Stappia indica: one gene and its partner. The main gene of each other region encodes a partner of the protein of the gene in region 2 in a complex. Links are inferred from orthologs where the notes say so. Each region holds a gene or a part of one and is shown on either strand. Other genes may lie near its edges. The genes, in order: smc and GH266_RS02035.

Region 1 (4,316 bases), 3.5 Mb from region 2 along the record:
TCTCCCGATACGCTCCGGCGTACGCCGCCGACCCCTGGAAGCCGGGCGCACCATAGTCGGCGCCCCTGCCCCTGTCAAGAACACGCAGAAAACAGCCAAACCATTGTTATAAATAAACTTTCAGAGCGTAAACCGGGCTGCGTCGAACTGTCCGACGGCGCATCTTCACAGGACCCGTGTTGCATCGCACCGTGATGACGCGACCTCAGACCGCTTCGAGGAATCGCTCGGCGGTCTGCAGATCCACCGAAACCAGCTGCGAAACGCCGCGTTCGGCCATCGTCACGCCGAACAGGCGGTTCATCCGGGCCATGGTGATGGGGTTGTGGGTGATCACCACGAAGCGGGTCGCCGTGCTGCGGGTCATCTCGTCGAGAAGGTCGCAATAGCGCTCGACATTGGCATCGTCGAGCGGCGCGTCCACCTCATCCAGCACGCAGATCGGTGCCGGGTTGGTCAGGAAGACGGCGAAGATCAGCGCCATCGCCGTCAGCGCCTGCTCGCCGCCCGACAGCAGCGTCATGGTCTGCGGCTTCTTGCCCGGCGGGCGGGCGATGATCTCCAGGCCCGCATCCAGCGGATCCTCGGCATCGACCAGCTGCAATTCGGCGGTGCCGCCGCCGAACAGATGGGTGAACAGGCGCTGGAAATGGCCGTTCACCGTCTCGAAGGCGGAGAGCAGGCGCTCGCGCGCCTCGCGGTTGATGTTGGAGATCGCCCCGCGCAGCCGCTTGATCGCCTCGATCAGGTCGTCGCGCTCGCCGACCAGCGAGCCGCGCTGCCCTTCGATCTCCGACAGTTCGTCCTCGGCGCGCAGGTTGACGCCGCCGAGACGCTCGCGCTCGGCCTTCAGCCGCTCCACCCGGCGCTCGATGCCGTCCGGCTCGGGGAGCGGCGCCCCCTCCTTCAGCCCGGCCAGTCCCGGCAGGGCCGAGACGGCAACTTCCAGCGCCTCGTCGATTCGCGCCTCGATCTCGCTCTTGCGTGCCGTGGCGGCCGTGAGCCGTTCCTCGGCGCGGATGCGCCGCTCGCGCGCCTCGCCCAGCATCGACAGCGCCTGGTGCGCCTGCCGGTCGGCCTCGCGCTGCTTTTCCTCGGCGGTGGCCAGCGCATCGTCGGCAACGCGCCGGGCTTCCTCGGCGGCCGAAATCTCGCTCAGCAGCGACCGGCGCTTGAGCTCGATATCCTCCGGCGCCTCCATCAGCTCCATGCGCTCTTCCTCGGCGGCGGCGATCCGCTCGCCCAGCACGTCGATCTGCTGGCGCGCACCGGCCGCCCGCTGGATCCAGCTGGCCCGCTCGCGGGCGATGGCCTCCAGCCGCCGGCGGCGAAGCTCGCTCTCGCGCGCCAGACCGTCGGCCGCCGCCTGCTCGCGCGACAGCGCCGCGCGCGCTTCCGCAGCTTCCGCCCGCGCGGCATCGATCGCGCCCTGCAATCCCTCGCTGCCGGAAATCTCCTCCAGCGCGGCCGCCGCCATTTCCGCCGCCTCGCGCCCTTCGGCCAGATCCCCGGCCAGCCGCTCCACGGTGGCGCGCAAGCCCGCAAGGCGCGCCTCGGCCTCCGCATGGGTGCGCTCCAGCCGCAGCACCTCCTGGCGCGCCGCATCGGCGGCAGAGCGCGCCGCACGCACGTCCTGGCGTGCGGTCTCCTCGGCATCGGCGGCCATGCGCAGCGCCGCCTCGGCCGCGGCGAAACCCTCGCGCAACGTCTCCAGCTGCTCGGCCGCCGTCTCGATTTCCAGTTCCAGCGCCGCCAGCCGGTTCTTGCGGGCAAGGCGCTGCGCGGCCGCGGTCGGCGCATCGGCGGAGACGGTGAACCCGTCCCAGCGCCACACCGCGCCCTCGCGGCTGACCAGCCGCTGTCCCGGCTTCAGCTGGCGCATCAGGCCCGCTGCCGCTCCGTCCTCGACAAGGCCGATCTGGGCAAGGCGCCGCGCCAGCGCCACTGGTGCCCTCACCACCTCGGAGAGCGGCCGGCAGCCGGCGGGAAGCTTGGGGTCACCGGAAAGCTGTTCGCCGCCGGCCGCCTCCGCGCTCCAGCGCATCGGCGCATCGCCCCCGACGGGCGCGTCGAGATCCTCGCCGAGCGCGGCGCCCAGCGCCGTCTCGAAGCCCGGCTCCACCGTCATCGCCTCGACCACGGCCGGCCACTCGCCGGCCTGTCCGGCAGACAGCACCTCCTGCAGCGTGCGCGCTTCCGTCTCCAGGCGCGACAGCGCAGCTTCCGCCTCGCTCAATGGCCGGCGCGCCGCATCGACCGCGGCGCGGTGGCTGCGGGTGCGCTCCTCGGCCTCCAGCACGCGCTCTTCGGCGAGATCGAGCCGGCCTTCGGCATCGAGCAGCGCCTCGCGTCCCATTTCGAGTGCCGGCGCGCCCTCGATATCGGCCTCCAGCGCGGCGACCTGCGCTGCCGCCTCGCCGTGCTGGGCGACCAGCCGCTCGGCCCGCTGCACCGCCGTGCGATGCGCGTCCTCCAGCTGCCGCCTGCGGGCGACGACGCCCGCCTGTTCCTGGGTCAGCGCCGACAGCCGCTCCTCGGCCGCGGCCACGACCTCGCTCGCCGCCGCAACCGAAAGGCGCGCTTCCTCGGCGCGTTCCTCCTGCGACAGGTCCTCGCCGCGCAGCTCTTCCTCTTCGTCCGCGAGCCGCGACAGGTGCTCGTCGTTCTCCGACACCAGCGCCTGCTCGCGGGCAATGTCCTGGTGCAGTTGCTGCAGGCGGCCGGTCAGGTCCGACAGGCGCTCGCGAATGCGGCGCTCTTCGCCGTCCAGCTCGTTGCGGGCGATGACCAGCCGCTGCACGGCGGCACCCGCGCGGGCCGCCGCCTCGCGCATCTCGGGCACCTTGTGAGCAGAGATCGCCTGGTTCTTCGCCGCCTCCGCCTGGGCCAGCGACACCAGCCGCACGCCCTCCTCGGCCTCCGCGAATTCGGCTTCCGCCGCCTTCAGCCTGTCGCGGCAGTCGGTCCAGCGCAGATAGTAGAGCCCGGCCTCGGCGGAGCGGATCTCGGCCGACAGGTTGCGGAAGCGGCTCGCCTGCCGGGCCTGGCGGCGCAGGCTGTCGAGCTGGCCGTCGATCTGGACCAGCACGTCCTCCAGCCGCTCCAGGTTCTGCTCGGCGGCGCGCAGGCGCAGCTCCGCCTCGTGGCGGCGCGAATGCAGGCCGGAAATGCCGGCGGCCTCTTCCAGGATCTGGCGGCGGGAGGTCGGCTTGGCGGCGATCAGCTCGCCGATCTGGCCCTGGCGCACCAGCGCGGGCGAGCGGGCGCCGGTCGAGGCGTCGGCGAACAGCAGCTGCACGTCGCGGGCGCGCACATCGCGGGAGTTGATCTTGTAGTTGGAGCCCGCCTCGCGCTCGATCCGCCGCGTCACCTCCACCGCATCGCTGTCGTTGAAGCCGGCCGGCGCGGTGCGGTCGGCATTGTCGAGGAACAGCGTGACTTCGGCGGTATTGCGGGCCGGGCGGTTGAGGCTGCCGGAGAAGATGACGTCGTCCATGCCGGACGCGCGCATGTTCTTGTAGGAGTTCTCGCCCATCACCCAGCGCAGGGCCTCGACGAGATTGGACTTGCCGCAGCCGTTCGGCCCGACGACACCCGTCAGGCCGTCGCCGATGATGAATTCCATCGGCTCGACGAAGGACTTGAAACCGAGGACGCGGAGCTTGTTGAACTTCATGGGCGCAGCGTCAGCAGGCAGCCGGCGGGGCGTTTACGCCCCGCAAGCAGGCAGCCGCCGGCGCCCGGGCACCGGCGGGGCCGGTCCTAGAGATACTTGGCAGCTTCCTTGTCGAATTCCTCAGGCGAGATCGCACCGTTGACCTTGTTGCCGTTGAAGAAGAACGTCGGCGTCGAGTTGACGCCGAACTCGCTCGAAGCACGGTCGCGCGTCGCATTGATCCCGTCAAGCAGAGCCTGATCGGTCAGGACCTTTTCGAAGCTTTCCTGGGTGAAGCCGATCTGCTTGGCGAAATTCAGCAGCGAGTTGTACGGGTCCGGGGTGAAGGCCCAGGCGCGCTGCTCGGCGAACATGAAGTCGACCACCTCGAAATATTTGTCCTCCGGCACCGAGCGCGCCAGCATGAAGGCGGCCGAGGCGACGGGGTCGAGCGGGAACTCGCGGAAGACGAAGCGCGCCTTGCCGGTCTCCACATACTCCTTCTTGAGATGCGGATAGGTGGTCTTGTGGAAGTTGGCGCAGTGGCCGCAGGTCATCGAGGCATATTCCACGATGGTGAGCGGCGCGTCCTCGTTGCCCAGCACCTTGTCGGGAAGCGTGCCCGGCTTCATCAGCTCCTCGACGTCGACCGCCTGGGCAA
Region 2 (3,131 bases):
CTCGCGCAGCACCGCCAGCGTCTCGTCGCGCACCGTGTCGCGCAGCCGCCGGTCGAGGCCGGAGAACGGCTCGTCCATCAACAGCACGCCCGGCCGCGGCGCAATCGCGCGGGCCAGCGCCACGCGCTGCTGCTCGCCGCCCGACAGGGCGTGCGGGTGATCGCCCGCATGCGAGGCGAGCCCCACCCGGGTCAGCGCCGTCAGGGCGGTCTGACGTGCTTCATTGCGGCCCATATGCGTCAGCCCGAAGGCGACGTTTTCGGCAATCGTCAGATGCGGGAACAGCGCATAATCCTGGAACATCAGGCCGACGCCGCGCCGCTCCGGCGGCAGGAACACCTGCGGTCCGGCCACCTCGCGCTCATTGATTAGCACCCGCCCCGACGACTGGCGCTCCACCCCGGCGGCGATGCGCAGCAAGGTGGTCTTGCCGCAACCCGAATGGCCGAGCAGGCACAGCACCTCGCCCGGCTCCACGGTCAGCGAGACCGAGCGCACGGCCGCCAGGTGACCGTAGGAATGGCTCACGGCCTCGAAGCTCAGCCGCGCCGCGATGGTCGCGCCGGCCGTGCCGCGCGTGCCCCAGCGCCGGACCGGCGCCTCGGCCTGCCTTGCGTCAATCGTCGCGGTCATGGTGCGGCTCGTCTTCGTCTTGCATCAAATCGAACAATTCAGCCTCGTCGATCGGGTCTTCCTCGTCCCGAAGGTCCGAGGAATCGTCAGGCACCGGCACGGTGAACCCGGCCGGCACGGCGCTGTCGAGCAGGCCGGAGCCCTTCAGTTCCTCGAGCCCCGGCAGGTCGCCGACCGAAGTCAGCATGAAATGCTCCAGGAATCCTTCCGTCGTGCCGTAGGTCACCGGCCGTCCCGGCGTCCTTCGCCGCCCGCGCATGCGGATCCAGCCGGTTTCCATCAGCACGTCGAGCGTGCCCTTCGAGGTCGACACGCCGCGGATCTCCTCGATCTCCGCCCGCGTCACCGGCTGGTGATAGGCGATGATCGCCAGCGTCTCCAGCGCGGCGCGCGAAAGCTTGCGATCCTCCACCTGCTCGCGCGCCAGCAGATAGGCGAGATCCTCGGCCGTGCGAAATCCGAATTTTCCGCCGATTTCCACAACATTCACGCCGCGGGTCGCATAGGCGCGGCGAAGCGTGTCTATCAAGGCGCGAACGTTGGTGCCGGCCGGCAACCTTGCCGCGATCTCCTCGACGCTGAGCAGGTCGCGCGAGGCGAAGAGCAGCGCTTCCGCCATGCGCAGTCCGCTTTCCGGCGAGGGTTCGGGCATTGCCTGCAGGTCGTCGAGCGGCAACTCGCCGTCCGTTTCGTCCCGCACTACCTCGTCGCCCTGCGCTGCCTGCTCCCGGCCGCTCGTCACGTCACGCCTCGTTCTCTTCGCCGGTTTCCGGCGCTGGCGCCCCCTCGGCGGGTCCGCGCTCGCCCGGATCGGGCCTGCGTCTCAGGTAGAGCGGGGCGAACGGCTCTGCCTGGCGCAATTCAAGCTCTCCCTCGCGCACGAGTTCGAGACTTGCCGAAAAGGTGCTGGCCCGCACGGTGCTCGCCTTGCTGCCATCACCGATATACTTCGACAGATAGGCATCCAGAGGCATCCAGTCCATATGCAATCCGACAATCCGCATCAGCAGGTCGCGCGCTTCCTGCAGCGACCAGACGGTGCGCCGGCGCACCTGGACGGAGGTGACGGAGGTCCGCTGGCGCTGCGCCGCATAGGCGATGAGCAAGTCGTAGAGCGTCGCCGACCAGGCGCTGCGCCGGGCAATCGACACCGCCTCGGGCCGTCCCCTCGCGAAGATGTCCCGGCCCAGCCGGTTGCGGTTCATCAGCTTTTCCGCCGCCTTGCGCATCGCCTCCAGCCGCCGCAGGCGAAAGGCCAGCGCTGCCGCCATCTCCTCGCCGGAGAGCTGGTCCTCTTCCTTCTGCTCGGGGATCAGCAGCCGCGATTTCAGGTAGGCGAGCCAGGCCGCCATCACCAGATAGTCGGCCGCCAGCTCCAGCCGCAGCCGCCGCGCCTCGGCGACGAATTCCAGATACTGCTCGACCAATGCCAGGATCGAGATGCGGGCGAGATCGACCTTCTGCTTGCGGGCGAGCGTCAGCAGCAGGTCGAGCGGCCCTTCGAAGCCGTCGACATCCACCACCAGCGCCGGGTCCGTCGTCGCGCGGTCAGACGCAACGCTTGCCGGATCCGGATCCTCGAAAAAGGTGTCCTGCACCCCTGCCCCCAGCTGCCTCGCCCGAACCGCCCGGATCGGTCGCCGGGCCGGACTTTGTCAGGGTTCCCTTTTAGGACAGAGCGCGCGCCTCCGCCAGCAAGGCGTCGAATTCGGCGCGCGCTGCCCGCCGATCGAGCGGCGCCGGTTGCGGCACTGCCCGCAGCGCCGCCTGCGCCCGTTCCAGCGCCTTGCCCGACAGGTCCGGGCTCGCGCCGGCCACCGCGACCATCTCCGCCATCTCGCCGTTGCAGTGGAGCGCCATGTCGCAGCCGGCGGCAAACAACAGCTCCACCCGCTCGCCCACCTCGCCGCCGAGCGCCTTCATCGACAGGTCGTCGCTCATGAGCAGCCCGTCGAAGCCGATGGCCCCGCGCACGATCTTCTCGATCACCCGCGCCGACTGGGTGGCCGGGCGCTCGGGGTCGACCGCGGTGAAGATGACATGCGCGGTCATCCCGAGCGGCAGGTCGGCAAGCGCCCGAAACGGCGCGAAATCCGTCTCCTCCAGCTCGGCCAGTCCCGCCTCCACCACCGGCAGATGATAGTGGCTGTCCACCGTCGCCCGGCCGTGACCCGGCATGTGCTTGATCACCGGCAGCACGCCGGCCGCCAGCAGCCCGTCGGCAAAGGCCCGGCCGATGGCCGCGACCTCCTCTGGCCCTGCGGCATAGGCGCGGTCGCCGATGGCATCGCTCGTCCCGGCCACCGGCACGTCGAGGATCGGCGCGCAGTCGACGGTGATGCCCATCTCGAGCAGGTCCGTGCCGATCAGCTGGCCGCCGAGAAACGCGGCCCGCAGGCCCGCCTCGCGGTTGGTGGCAAGCAGCTGCCCGTAGATCGCCCCGGCCGGATAGTCGCCGACCAGCGGCGGGCGCAGGCGGCGCACCCGGCCGCCCTCCT

What was found.
Region 1: the proteins of GH266_RS02035 (region 2) and smc are in contact, whole or in part, in a crystal structure (PDB 3ZGX), measured with the Bacillus subtilis proteins. The link is inferred for Stappia indica from one-to-one orthologs.

The regions. Positions count from the first base shown.
Region 1 is NZ_CP046908.1:3,965,166-3,969,481, reverse strand. What follows is about bases 6-4,017. They hold smc (chromosome segregation protein SMC), read right to left. Parts: upstream 3,677-4,017; coding sequence 206-3,676; downstream 6-205. Other genes in these bases: GH266_RS18490 (DsbA family protein), read right to left, coding at 3,763-4,017. Also shown: more of GH266_RS18490, read right to left, coding at 4,018-4,316. UniProt on the Bacillus subtilis protein: Required for chromosome condensation and partitioning.
Region 2 is NZ_CP046908.1:436,385-439,515, forward strand. What follows is about bases 305-3,131. They hold GH266_RS02035 (segregation and condensation protein A), read right to left. Parts: upstream 2,232-3,131; coding sequence 1,377-2,231; downstream 305-1,376. Other genes in these bases: GH266_RS02025 (ABC transporter ATP-binding protein), read right to left, coding at 305-633; scpB (SMC-Scp complex subunit ScpB), read right to left, coding at 617-1,285; nagZ (beta-N-acetylhexosaminidase), read right to left, coding at 2,302-3,131. In the rest of the region: more of GH266_RS02025, read right to left, coding at 1-304. UniProt on the Bacillus subtilis protein: Participates in chromosomal partition during cell division. May act via the formation of a condensin-like complex containing Smc and ScpB that pull DNA away from mid-cell into both cell halves.